DNA from 3 places in the Enterococcus mundtii genome. Region 2 is predicted to be linked to each of the others. Evidence: riboswitches for the same ligand, from Rfam matches in the RefSeq annotation. Region 2 holds a riboswitch; each other region holds the start of a gene.
The links. A riboswitch is a leader RNA that binds a small molecule or an ion and turns the genes downstream of it on or off. The one in region 2 is predicted to bind magnesium.
Positions count from the first base shown of each region.

Region 1 (4,801 bases), 820 kb from region 2:
ATTCGTTTAAATTCTTCAAATTCACATTTTTCCATACATCTCTTGCCATTTTAAACGCATCTTCACGATTACCAATGGCAAATTGGTAGTAATAGTTTTGTGGATGTTGAAAAGCTGTATCAAGTAACGCGCCAAAGCGATCCAAATACCATTTTTCGATCAATTCAGAATCTGCATCAACGTACACAGAGAAATCAAAAAAGTCACTGACGTAAATTTGTTGATTAGCTGGTAGTTGAAGCGTGTTGATTCCTTCGACGATCAAAATGTCCGGTTGTTGGATCAGTTCATATTCATCGGGAATAATATCATAGACATCGTGAGAGTAGACTGGAACTTTGGTTGTTTCTTGACCGGATTTCACTTGATTAAGAAAATCGATCAACCTTTCCATGTCATAACTTTCCGGAAATCCTTTCCGGTCCATGATACCACGTTCTTTTAAGACTTTATTCGGATATAAAAAACCATCTGTGGTGATTAGCTGGACATTTCTTCGTTTGAATGTCCGAGACAAAATCATTTGCAATAAGCGCGCGGTGGTGCTTTTACCGACTGCGACACTTCCGGCAATCCCGATAATAAACGGTGGGACTTGAGTGTATTTATGAAGGAATAACCCTTTGCTCAGAGAGAGGGATTCAAACTCTTTCATATGCAGAAAAATCAAGTGCGCAAGTGGTACATAAATGTCGCGAACATCTTGCATGGAAATACGGTCATTCAAACTTTTTATACTATCTAGTTCATCTTGTGTCAATGGAGCTTGACCATTTCGGTAAAATTCGCGCCACTCTTCTCTTGCCACACGGTAATAATTCATTGGATCATTCATACATAGCCTCCTGGATTCTCCCATCAATGGACCTATTTTAACATAAATGCGTGTCAAACCCTACCACTTAGGCGAGAAACTAAATGGTTTTTTCTCATATCAAAGGATGGAAGAATAGGCGTTCTTTCTTTTTTGATAACTGAAAAGAGGCGAAGAGAATAGAGGATTGTATAAGAAAAAAGTAACAGTTTAACTCAAAGTTAGCTGAAATAGTAGGAATAGAAGTAACATTCTGGGAAATAAAACGACACCCACCAAAAATTGAAGAACAAATTCAGTGGATGCCGCCTTACTTTTCGAAGATAAATCTCTCTGGGATCTCTTATCGGTGTTCATTTACGACATTGAAATACTTGTTTTATTTTGATTTCAGTATTTATCGTTTTGGCAAGTAATAGGTGCCAGTATCAGCAGAGCCCATCATTTGTGTAGTGTGACATGTTTGATTGAAAATCGCTTGGATTTCTTTTTCAACCTCTGGATAGAAGTAAAAGTTTTCTGATTCACTGTTTTTATAAAGATAAAAATGAATGGTTGGAAATGTTGGCAGCGAGACAAAACAAACAGGTTCAATAGCTAAAAGTTCTTGCGCAAAGGTATTGGCTAATAGCATTCCTTTTCCTTCTGTAATCATTTTCGTTGCTCCTAAACTATCTGGACAGACGATATATTTTGGTTCATTGGTCAGCTGTTTGACTACTTTTTTTGTAATCACTTGATGTTCGACATGGTCGAGTAAAAAGATAAAAGGTAACTCTTCTAGTACTTCCGCGGATAATATCCCATCTGGTTTTACAAAATAGCTACTGATTGCAACTTTAAGTTCCAAAGTGGCTAACCTTGTTTGAATGAATTTGGGGTGATCTAAGGTAGCAGAAGTAATGGCAAAGTCGATTTCTTTCTGACTTAGTTTATTTAGCAGATCCAATGAAGGAATATAACGGTAGTCGATCGTAAAGTTTTGATGCCGGCTTTGATATTTGTTTGCTTCAAAGATAAACGAAGCATCGCTTGTGCCGACACGCAAAGAAGGATAGTCTACTGATTCATTTAATGAGATATTCAATTTCTTCGCTTCCGCCAAAATCAATTCTACGGAAGGAAGGATTGCTTTTCCATGGGTACTCAATATGATCTTTTTCCCGTGACGCTCAAACAGATCTGTCCCGATTTCTTGTTCTAAACTTTTTAACGAACTACTTAACGAAGAAATACTAACATGGAGCTCTTTTGAAGCTTGTGAGAGACTATTGAAACGGGCAATCATATAGAAATATTCTAATTTTTCGATCGACATACAGCTATGCCTCCTTTATCATTCTATTCTCCTCTTAAATTTCTCATGAGCCTCTTAAAAAAACAATAGTTATGTTGAGGCGCACGTAGAGATTAAACAATCCTTAATAAATTGTGAAATAAATCACTATATAATTGAATAGTAAATGAATCCGTACAATTTATTGTTTGCTGATGGAATTGGATGTGAGTTGGTCATTAATAAATTTTTTTCTGGAAAGACAGTCATTGCTTTGTTGTAGTGGATGAAGCGAATCTCAACCAAGTAAGGAAATCGAAATAGTTGAAATAGCAATAGGGTACCAAGACAGCCATGTTTACCTAAAGCAATGTTCACCGGTTTCTTGGTGGTGCAATTTTTGCTGACAACATAAAAAAGCCTCCTTAATACATAAAGGGCGGCGTACTCAAATAAACATTGGAAAGTGTAATTTGCAATTGTGGTGCGCAATTGTAATCACGTTAATTGAGCTTTGGCTTTCTGAGACGTAAGAAACAAGTTCTAGTTATCTTGGAAAAGCCTTAATTCGACAATCCCTGCTTTACTCGTTACTGTCTCTCGACATTTCCGAGCGATAACCTATGTTCTTCAGAGTAACCTCACCTAATATGATTATTTTTTCATCCACATCATAAAGGTCAGCGGAAGTAAGAGTCAATAATACTCCTTCTTCTAATCGGGTGATCATCTCGCGATTTGTCATCATAAAGGCGGTGATATCAAAGGTTATGCTCGTCCTATTTACCCTGTTCCTACTTTCACGAAACAGATTACGCAAATACCGAAAAGGGTAAATAGAGAAATACTAAGGAATGCGATTTTTCTTTCTGTAGTGCATTAAATCGCTTGATTCTGTAAAAGAAAACCGAAGACATACAGTTTCACTTGCACCTTCTCATGGAACACGTTAGACTATGAACAACTAACAGATAAGAAGGATGGAAACTATGACGAATCATTATTATTCCGAACACCCAGAGACAGCTCATGAGTTTGACGAATGGTCATTTGAGCTAAGAGGGAAAACCTTTCAGTTCGTGACGGACTCCGGCGTGTTTTCACGTGAAACAGTTGATTATGGCTCACGTGTATTGATCGATGCCTTTGAATGGACACAGTTACCAGAAGGCAAAATTTTGGATGTTGGCTGTGGCTATGGTCCAATCGGGCTTTCGCTTGCCTATGCGAGTGAACGTTTCGTGGAAATGGTAGACATCAATGCCAGAGCGGTTGATTTAGCGCAAGGAAATGCGAAGCGAAATCAAATCAAGAATGTAGCGATTCATCAGTCAAACATTTATGAAGAGGTGACAGAAACAGATTACGCTGCAATCGTCAGCAATCCGCCGATTCGAGCAGGCAAAAAAGTCGTACATGAAATCTTGACAGGTGCGTATCCTCGTTTACGTACGGGCGGTACTTTAACGATCGTCATTCAGAAAAAACAAGGGGCACCTAGCGCACAAAAGAAAATGCAAGAAACATTTGGAAACGCAGAAATCGTGATCAAAGATAAAGGCTATTATATTATCCGAAGTGTGAAGGAAGACTAAAAACAACTGAATATAAGCAACGAAACAGTTGAAGAAATGAGTAAGGATTTCTTTAACTGTTTTTGTTTGTACAAGAAGTTGATCAATGGATGTGAAAGGAAAATGATAGTGCCAATAAAGTAATAAATAAGTAATGCAAGATAGAAAAATAACATATTATTTAATGCTTTTACATATCTAAAATAACAGTAAAAAAGCACATCGAGTTTTTTTAAAAGTCTTTAAAATCAGAGCAATTTAAATATACTAGCGTGGGTCGGTCGAGTTGTAGAGTATAGATGTTACTACACCAAATAAACGGATAGTCATCGGTGATAGGTAAATAAAGTAGGATAAGGGGAAGTGAGAGTGAACCACGAAACATAAGACATTGTTATAAAATTTATCTAGTGAATCTCTATATGAGACTCATTTACTTTTGACCAAGCCTCATTTCCTCTATCCATTTTGAAAACCATTTGGTACACTGTTAGGGAATTTACATATATAAAGGGGGAACAAAAGTGAAACTGACAATTCGAGATATTGCTGAGATGGCGGGTGTTTCAGTGACGACTGTGTCACAGATTTTAAATAATAAAGGCAGCCGTTTTAGTGAAAAGACACGAAAAAAAGTGTTGTCGATCGTAAATGAACATCATTACAAGCCAGATTATTTTGCTTCTAATGTGATCAATCGTCACTCAAAAACGATTGGTATGATCGTGCCAGATGTGACGGATTTCTTCTTTTCAAAAGTGATCGAAGGGGTTGAAAGTTATTTAAATCCCTTAGGATATGTCATCATTCTTTGTAACTCCAGACATAGTCAAGACAATGAACTGAAGTATTTAAGGGAGCTTTCTCATCGATCCGTGGATGGTTTATTGTTAGCGACGCCGAATGTATTGCCTCAAGAGTATGCCCTTGATAGTGGTTTTTATAACAACATGCCGATCATCCTAATCGATCGTGGGTTGAATCGTCGGGATAACGGTCGCTTGATCGTGAAGGAATATGAAGGCGCTTATCAAGCTGTCTCGTTATTGATCAAAAATGGTCATACTAAAATTGGTATGCTAAAAGAGACAACTGGCTATTATCAGTTAGAAGAGCGATTCAATGGTTATCGTCATG
Region 1 is NZ_CP018061.1:3,130,689-3,135,489, forward strand. It holds gene coaA (type I pantothenate kinase) at 1-835, opposite strand, end outside; gene EM4838_RS14545 (LysR family transcriptional regulator) at 1,212-2,132, opposite strand; M-box (ykoK) riboswitch at 2,583-2,750, opposite strand; gene EM4838_RS14550 (class I SAM-dependent methyltransferase) at 3,080-3,685, shown strand; gene EM4838_RS14555 (LacI family DNA-binding transcriptional regulator) at 4,189-4,801, shown strand, end outside.
Region 1: it holds a riboswitch for magnesium, as region 2 does, so the genes downstream of both, EM4838_RS14545 (LysR family transcriptional regulator) here and mgtA (magnesium-translocating P-type ATPase) in region 2, are expected to answer to the same signal.

Region 2 (4,801 bases):
CGCAAACTATCTCGAACATTTGCAACAACCATTTTATGCGAAGTTTCTTTCTGTCACGAATCACACCCCTTATTATACAGATGACAAAAACTTTGATTTTCCTTCGTTGAATACAGGAAATAGTACCGTTGATAATTATGTGCGAACGGCTCATTATTTAGATCAGTCTCTCAAACAGTTCTTTACTTATTTGAAAGCTTCTGGGATTTATGACCATTCGATGTTCGTGATTTACGGGGATCATTTTGGTATCTCGAATACGGACAATAAAGACCTTGCTTCAGCACTAGGAAAAGATCCAGAAACATGGGGCGATTTTGATAATGCGCAGATGCAAAGAGTACCGCTGATGTTCCATATTCCAGGTTATACAAAAGGAACAGTCAAACATGAGTATGGTGGTGAAATCGATGTTTTACCAACTTTACTCCATTTATTAGGAATCGAGGATAAAAATTATATCCATTTTGGTACAGATTTACTTTCACCTCAACATGATCAAGTCGTGGCATTTAGAAATGGAAATTTTGTCGCGCCGGATTACACCGTACTAGGTGGAAAAATCTATGATACGAAAACAGGGGCATTACTTGAAGAAAACCAAGCAGCGGAACAAAAAGTCGCACAAGAACAAAATCAGGTAAAAACAGCTTTGAGTCTTTCTGATAAACTCAATCAAGAAAATCTCTTGCGATTCTATGTGCCAAATGGATTTACGACGATCGATCCTGCAAAGTATGACTATAAGAATCAAGTGCAACGGAACCAACAAATTGAAAAAGAAAAAGGTGCAGCCTCAACAAGTGTCTATTCTAAAAATCATGATCAAACAACAACCAATCTATACCCTACAGAGGATGGAACGGCGGACAAACCATAGACATGGCTAGATGTCGGTGAAGGAGCAAGCTATCTGAAGGCTTCTTTCACAACCTATGATAAACGGTGTTCAGGTCAAAGCGCTTCTTTCACAACCTTACTAAACTTCTAAAAAGTTGTAATTTTCACTTTTTAGAAGTTTTTTTATTGTTCTTCAAATATTTTTTTTATTTATGCGTACTTAATTAGTGAATGCAATAAATATTTCGATAGTTAGTTCTCTTTTTCGGTTGTTGTTCTGACGAAGAGGATCTTATTGGAAAATGCACACACTAAAGGAGGCATATTATGCACGATGGAGAATTGATCAAAAAATTACGGGTAAGTCGCAAGTTGACACAGTCACAATTGGCAGAGGGAATCTGTTCAAAAACTTCGCTTGTGGGGATCGAGAATCGTACGATCAAAAAAATTTCTTTTTTAACACTGATGGCATTCCTTGATCGATTGAATATCACACTTACTGAATACGAATCGCTACGAAATCAAGTGGAAGAACCACGGAAAACGAGAAAAACACGCAATCTATTGAATAAAGTACAGGAGGAAGATTTTGATCCCTACAAAGAAATTGCCGACAATCGCAAGCAATTTAAGCGAACGGCTGATCTTTACTATCTTGTATTGAATATACATATGTATTGGAAATCAAGTGTGAAGCCAGATATCCAATTGGAATTTTTGGGATATGAGATACGAATGATCGAAGATTACTTTATGAAAATGAAAGAATTTGGTCGATATGAACTAGACTTATTAGCAGAGTTTCCCTTTATTTTCAGTGATTCCTTTATCGAAAACAATTATTTGAAAATTAAAAAAAGAATGCGTAAAGCAATGAAGTCAGGTTATGATCAGTGTTTGTTTCTTTTTTTGAAGAATTTGACTGTCTATTATATCGACAAAAAAAGATATAAAAAAGCACGAAGTATCAATGAAGATATGTATCGTTGTCTAGGTTTGAAATCAAAGACAGCAGTCATTTACGAGAGTTTGATGTCCGATTATTATCGTCGATTGATCGCTACAGCTTTAGGGGAACCCATCAAAAAAGAGGAATTTGAGTCATTATTTGCAGTGATCGAGTATACCTTAGGCAAAGAAGAGCGAGATGAATTAGAAGAAAAACTATGGTCTATCCAAGCACAACGCTAGAGATTTGGTGAGAGCGGCTATTTAGTGGGTATTTGACTTAATACAAAAGGAAAACCAGTCCCTCTAGTATTGAGTCAATACTCTCACTAAACGTGTGACGTATGACCCCTATCAGAAGGACTGGCATATCAATATTTTGATCAAAAAAATGATGCACATAAAAAGTCAGTGATCAAAAAATTCATTTTTTCGCATCTTCTACTTTCTTTGTATCGAATGGCGGAAAGAAACGTGTGATCTCAGTATTGGCTGCATCTCGTGAATCCGAAGCGTGAATGATATTTTCTGTTCCAGGTAAGGCAAAGTCGCCTCGGATCGTTCCAGGAACAGCATCGGCTGCTTTTGTTGCACCGACCATTTTGCGTACGAGATCGATCACATCTTCACCTGTTAATACCAGATAGACGACTGGACCAGAAGTCATATAGTCGATCAAGTCATCGAAAAAGCTTCGATTAGATAGATGTTGATAGTGTTCTTTTGCTAGTTTTTCAGTCATCGTCGCGAATTTCATTTCAGCGATTGCGAATCCTTTTTCTTCAAAACGCTGGATGATTCGGCCAATCAAATGACGTCTTACCCCATCAGGTTTGATAATAACAAGTGTACGTTCCATATCCTTCACTCCGATCTGTTGTGATAAGCTCATTATACCTAGAGAAAGAAAACATGACAAACGAATCCCTTATAGTTTCAATTTTTTTGAAAATGTGTTTGACATTCCAGCCAATAGTTGTTACATTAGGTGAGGAAAAACTGAATAAGATTTGTTAGGTGAGGCTCCTATACAAACATAGGCTACTGCCCAAAAATGTCGAGAGACGCCAATGGGTAGAACAGGAATTGTCGAGATAAGGCTTTTCATAAGGTAGCTAAAAGCTCTTTTGCTTTTTACGTTGTATAGTGCCAAAACTCAACGAGTAGATCATCCATGCTTTTTTTTGTGCACTTTTTTGACCTTTCGCTGAGTTTTGGCGAAAGGTTTTTTGTTTCTCACCAATCTGTTTTTTCAAATAAAAAGGTGTTAGAGGGTGATCAAGTTGGGAAGTTGAAGTATCCAGTAGTAGGCCAAGGAAGTAATTTAAGTAAACGAAAGGAGATGAGAACAAATGGATGAAAGTCCGGTGTACAAGGAGACAAAGGGTTGGTATGTTGAGACTATTATCTATCTGTTCTCAGCGCCTTTAAAACACTCTGTCTCCGTTGATTAGATAAACGATCAAGCGCACAGCGATATAGTATGTGCTTGATAAGATCAAAGGAGGAACACGAGATGGAAAAAAAGAAAGAAACAAGAAAAGTCTACGCTGGTTTTGCTAGTAAAAATAAGCAACAGTTATTTGACTTATTTCAAACAACACAAAAAGGCTTGTCTTCAGAACAAGTTGAAAATTTAAGAGAAACTTATGGAAATAACAGTATTTCATATGGAAAGAAAACGCCGTTTATTGTAGAAGTGATCAAGGCGTTTATCACCCCTTTCACATTAGTATTGATTGCTTTAGGAATTATTTCTTTTATCACCGAGTATCTATTAGCTGCTCCAGCAGATAAAGATTTGTTCGGTGTAATCATTATTTTTGCCATGGTGTTAGTCAGTGGCACGATGACCTTGATCCAATCCGTACGTTCGAACCAAGCTGCTGAAAAGTTGAAATCATTGGTGAAAGTAACAGCTGCCGTAAAACGAGATGGTGAATACAAAGAAATTCCTATGGAGGAAATTGTTTGTGGCGATCAAGTTCGTTTGTCAGCGGGAGATATGATCCCAGCAGACATGCGATTGCTTTCTGCTAAAGATTTATTTATCTCACAAGCGGCATTAACGGGTGAAAGCTATCCTGTTGAGAAACATGCGACTGTGTGCTCTGGAAGAACACAAAGCGAAACGAGTTATGAAAATATTGCATTCATGGGAAGTAACGTGATCAGTGGTAGTGCAGAAGGTATCATCATCTCTGTCGGGAACGACACGATGTTTGGACATGTGGCACAAAACTTGTCACAAAAACCGATAAAAACAAGCTTTGAATTAGGTATCCAAAAAACCTCAATGTTGTTGATCAAATTCATGGCATTGATGGCACCAACTGTGATCGTGATCAATGGATTTACAAAAGGAGACTGGTTAGAAGCATTCTTGTTTGGCTTATCAGTCGCTGTTGGGTTAACACCAGAAATGCTACCGATGATCGTTACGACAAATCTGGTCAAAGGTGCCAGTGCCATGGCGAAAAAAGGAACAGTCATCAAAAATCTGAATGCCATTCAAAATTTTGGCGCGATCGATGTCCTTTGTACAGATAAAACAGGTACATTGACTCAAGATAAAATTATTTTAGAATACCACATGGATTGTGAAGGAAATGAAAATGACCGAGTACTGCGCCACGCCTATTTGAATAGTTACTACCAAACTGGATTAAAGAATCTTTTAGATGTTGCCATTATCGATGAAGCAGTTGAGACGTTAGATACAGAGAAGATTCGTTATCAAAAAGTAGATGAGATCCCCTTTGATTTTGAACGTAGAAGAATGAGTGTCGTGGTGGCTGACCCAGCTGGGAAAACGCAAATGATCACAAAGGGTGCGATCGAAGAAATGTTAAGTATCTCTTCATACATCGACCTTGGTGGTGAAGTCAAACCATTGACTGCTGAACAAAGAGAAACAGTTTTGGCGAAAGTGAAGGACTTGAATGAAGATGGTTTGCGTGTGATCGGTGTCGCGCAAAAAACGAATCCAAGTGTGGTTGGAGAATTTTCA
Region 2 is NZ_CP018061.1:2,310,720-2,315,520, reverse strand. It holds gene EM4838_RS10910 (LTA synthase family protein) at 1-880, shown strand, start outside; gene EM4838_RS10905 (helix-turn-helix domain-containing protein) at 1,168-2,034, shown strand; gene ndk (nucleoside-diphosphate kinase) at 2,216-2,650, opposite strand; M-box (ykoK) riboswitch at 2,794-2,966, shown strand; gene mgtA (magnesium-translocating P-type ATPase) at 3,308-4,801, shown strand, end outside.

Region 3 (4,801 bases), 1.5 Mb from region 2:
GACGTATCACGACAATCGAGAATATGATCCGTTTTGCACAGATCATTGACAATGATGGCGTTGATTCGGATGAAGTATCTATTGGTAAAACAGTGACGTTCATTGAGTTACCAGATGGTGAAGAAGAAGAGTATACGATCGTGGGAAGTGCTGAGGCAGATCCTTTCTCAGGAAAGATCTCAAATGATTCCCCGATCGCACAAGCTTTGATCGGCAAATATAAAAATGATGAAGTAACGATTTCAACACCTGGTGGCGATATGCAAGTAAAAATCGTCAAGGTCGCGCAAGCATAAGTTGAAATGTAGACACAGATAATCAATTATTGGTTTGTCTATACAAAAAGGTCTGGGACCATGACACAAAGTCCCAGGCCTTTTACTGTAGAAAGCGATAGTTACATCTAAAGTCCTATAGCATCTCAAAACAAAAATAGGTATGATAAAAAAGAGAATGAAAAGGAAAGGAGAATAGCGATGAATAGCTCTTGGCGCTTTTTTATAGTAGTAGAAGCCTTACTATTGATCTTTGCAGTTTGGCAAATCGTAAATAATGTTGAATTATTACTATTAGTTTTATTTGGTATTTTTAATATCTATCTTGCATTGCGAAAATCACCGAGATCGGGGTTTCAAAATTTTCAATTTGTACTAGGTGGACTAGTTATTTTTTTCAGTTTGATCAATAGTCCTGCGCTGTGGGTAATGGCAGTCTTTGCTGTCTTGTTCATTGGTCTTAAAGGTGTAGAGATTTCTGGGATCGATCTAACAAAAAATGCTTTTTGGCGAAAAAAACAAATCATTATGGTTCAAACAGAGCAAGTGAAGTCCCACAATAATGAACGAAAAAAACAACAATTATTCGGTAATCAGCGAATTGGTAATGATGTGTATGAATGGGATGATATCAATATCGCTCTACTTTCAGGAGATACGATCATCGATTTAGGGAACACCTTGTTACCTAAAGACGATAATATCGTTATCGTCAGAAAAGGAATCGGTCGGACACGCATTTTAGTTCCATTAGGGATTGCAATCAGTCTCGAACATGCAACGTTAGTAGGAAATGTACAATTTGAAGAAGAACAATTTGCATTGAAGAACGAGTCGATTAAAATCTATAGTAACGATTACGATGAAAATCCACGTCGTTTAAAAATCATTACGAACACATTACTTGGGGATATTGAGGTGATTCGAGCATGATTGAGAAACTTTCTCGACCGATGCTAGCTATTTATGCTTCGATCGCCTCATTTATCGTCATTTTATTTTCATTTTTTACTTATTTTTACGCAAGTAATCAAACTCATTTTTGGCGTACTTTATTAAGTGCCAGAATTTTATACGTACCATTGATCTTTCACTTATTAGCGATTTCTTCAGGTGTCGGTTTGATTGTTTTTTTGATTGTCTCTCTTTTACAAAAAGCACGTTATGGGAAAATCGAAGAACAGTTACGGGCAATTTCTTCCGGTAACTATGAAGCAAAAGTTTTAAATGATTCCTTACCAAGTGCATCTGACGATATATATGTCAAAGAAATTGAAAAAGAAATCACTAAAATCAAAGAAAAAATGATCGAAGTATCAAGTGAACTTCAAATATTGACGAGTCGACCTCAATATGTTGATGGACAAACAAAAGAGGAAATCTTAGAATTAGAAAGACATCGTTTAGCGCGTGAGCTACATGATTCAGTTTCCCAGCAATTATTTGCAGCGATGATGATGATGTCTGCTTTGACAGAACAAGCCGAAAAAAGTGATACGCCTGAAATGTTTCGTAAACAACTAAGAATGGTAGCAGATATCATCAATGCTTCACAATCTGAAATGCGTGCGTTGCTACTACATTTGCGACCAGTCAACCTTGAAGAGAAAAGTTTGAAACAAGGGATTGAGCAATTATTAAAAGAATTAAAAAACAAGATACAAATTGCATTGAAATGGGATATTGAAGATATCACTTTGTCTGATTCGATTGAAGATCATCTCTTTCGGATCGTTCAAGAACTACTTTCAAATACGTTGCGTCATGCAAAAGCAAATGAATTAGAAGTGTATCTGCATAAAATCGATAATAATCTTTTATTACGAGTGATCGATGACGGTACTGGCTTCAATATGAATGAAACAAAAACCGGTAGCTACGGACTAAACAATATCAGAGAACGTGTAGCAGGTATTGGTGGAACAGTAAAAATCATTAGTTTCAAAGGACAAGGGACAAGTGTGGAAATCAAAGTTCCTTTAATAAAGGAGGCGGAAAAATGATAAAAGTATTACTAGTCGATGATCATGAAATGGTACGTTTAGGGGTTTCTTCCTATTTGTCGATCCAAGAAGATATCGAAGTGATCGGAGAAGCAGAAGATGGGCGACAAGGCTACGAAAAAGCCATGGAACTTCGTCCGGACGTGATTCTAATGGATTTAGTCATGGAAGAAATGGACGGGATCGAATCTACAAAAGCAATCCTCAAAGATTGGCCAGAAGCAAAAATCATTATTGTTACGAGTTTTATTGATGACGAGAAAGTATATCCAGCTATTGAAGCTGGCGCAACAGGCTACTTACTTAAAACATCGACAGCCCATGAAATCGCCGATGCGATTCGTGCGACTCAAAGAGGTGAACGCGTGCTTGAACCTGAAGTAACCTCTAAAATGATGGAAAAAATGAGTCGACGTAATGAGCCAATCTTGCACGATGATTTGACGAATCGTGAAAATGAGATTCTTATGTTGATCTCTGAAGGAAAGAGCAATCAAGAAATCGCTGACGAGTTGTTTATTACTTTGAAAACAGTCAAAACACATGTTTCCAATATTTTAGCGAAATTAGAAGTAGAAGATCGTACCCAAGCTGCCATATACGCGTTCAAACATGGGTTGGTAAAGTAAAAAGAAGCAAAATAATGAATGTACAACTATATTGGGATACGATTAACTATATTACAGATTATTTTTATCAAATATTAATCCTCTTATTGACAAAAACCAATTTTACCTGTAGGGTTTAATTATAAAAACTTGTTAGGTGAGGCTCCTAAAAGAACATAGGCTACTGCCCTCAAACGTCGAGAGACGCCACAGGGTATAACAGGCAACGTCGGCTTAAGGCGTGCTTAACGTAGCTATCTGGATCATATTTCCAGAATTACGTCTTTTAGTGCTAAAGCTCAGACGAGAAGTTCGTTCAGGTAAACACTGGTACCATTTTGATGGGATCTTATGAGACGGCTTCTTTTGGAGGCCGTCTTTTTTATGTACTTCCTGTTTTTCTAACGAATCCATCCAACAAGTTTATATCGAAAAAACGATGTAACAAAGGAGAATACGAGATGAGAACATTAAATGATACAAATAACCTAGAAACACAATTGAAGATTCTTAATTATCTTGAGCAAAAAAAGCTTGAAGAATTGAAGAACTATTTAGCAACGATCGAGAAAGTGGAATTGATCCAACTATTTGTTACGCTACCTTTAGATAAACAAGTGCTGGTCTTTCGATTATTATCAAAAGACAAAGCCCTCGAAATCTTTGAAACATTTGAACCGTCTATCCAACAAGATTTGCTTCGTTCGTTTACGGATGATGGAGTGATTGAATTTGTGAATGAGATGGCTCCAGATGATCGGGTAAGGTTGTTTTACGAACTACCAGCAAGTGTAACTAAAAAACTATTGGCAGAGCTTTCTGAAGAAGAGCGAGCAACAACGAATCGATTGATGGGCTATGAACATGAGACGGCTGGGCGGATCATGACGACTGAATTTATTTCAATTAAAAAAGAAATGACTGTTGAAGAAGCACTGCATAAAATCAGAAAATTAGCGAAAGAAATGGAAACAATCTATATTTTGTATGTGACAGATATGGCGAAAAAAATTGAAGGAGTACTATCATTAAAGGATCTAGTCATTGCAGAAAGTGATCAACGGATTGAAGAAATCATGATCAAGCACGTCGCTTATGTAACCACAGATACAGATCAGGAAGAAACTGCACGATTGTTACAAGAGTTAGATTTGATCGCTATTCCTGTCGTGGATAAAGAAACACGACTAGTAGGTATTGTGACAGTGGATGACGCCATCGATGTCTTAGAGCAAGAAACGACCGAGGATATGTTCAATGCTGCTGGTTTAGCAGACGTCGCCTCTGTAGAAGCTGATCGTAGTACAGTACTGATTAACGGCAGTCTTTGGCAAATCTGGAAAGTCCGCTTGCCTTTCTTAGCGATCACATTAGTTGCAGGGATGTTAGCTGGTCTAGTGATCGATGAGTTTGAACAAACGTTAGAATCAGTGGCCGCTGTTGCTATTTTTATTCCTTTGATCATGGATATGGGTGGGAATGTAGGGACGCAATCATCGACGGTTTTTGTTCGCGGATTATCTTTAGGGCACATTGATCTCAACACGTTTATCAAGCACTTTTTGAAAGAAACAGGTATTGGTCTAAGTTTAGGGATTGTTGTAGGTATCGTATCTGGAATAGTCGCTTCTGTGTGGCAAGGGATACCATTGTTGGGTGTAGCTGTGGGAATCTCCTTGGTCTTTGCAATGACCTTAGCTGCAGCCTTGGGTTTTTTGATTCCTTTTATCTTATTGAAATTGAATATTGATCAAGCTGCTGGATCTGCACCGATCATTACCTCGATCAAAGATATTGCTGGGTTATTTATTTACTTTATTTCAGTTAACGTATTCTTAGGCTACCTATTGTAGGAATAATTAGTATATTATAGGCATACCTTTTTAGTAGAAACATCAAGGAATATTCTATGATC
Region 3 is NZ_CP018061.1:772,764-777,564, forward strand. It holds gene greA (transcription elongation factor GreA) at 1-296, shown strand, start outside; gene liaF (cell wall-active antibiotics response protein LiaF) at 477-1,208, shown strand; gene liaS (two-component system sensor histidine kinase LiaS) at 1,205-2,278, shown strand; gene EM4838_RS03750 (response regulator transcription factor) at 2,275-2,907, shown strand; M-box (ykoK) riboswitch at 3,029-3,204, shown strand; gene mgtE (magnesium transporter) at 3,348-4,739, shown strand.
Region 3: it holds a riboswitch for magnesium, as region 2 does, so the genes downstream of both, mgtE (magnesium transporter) here and mgtA (magnesium-translocating P-type ATPase) in region 2, are expected to answer to the same signal.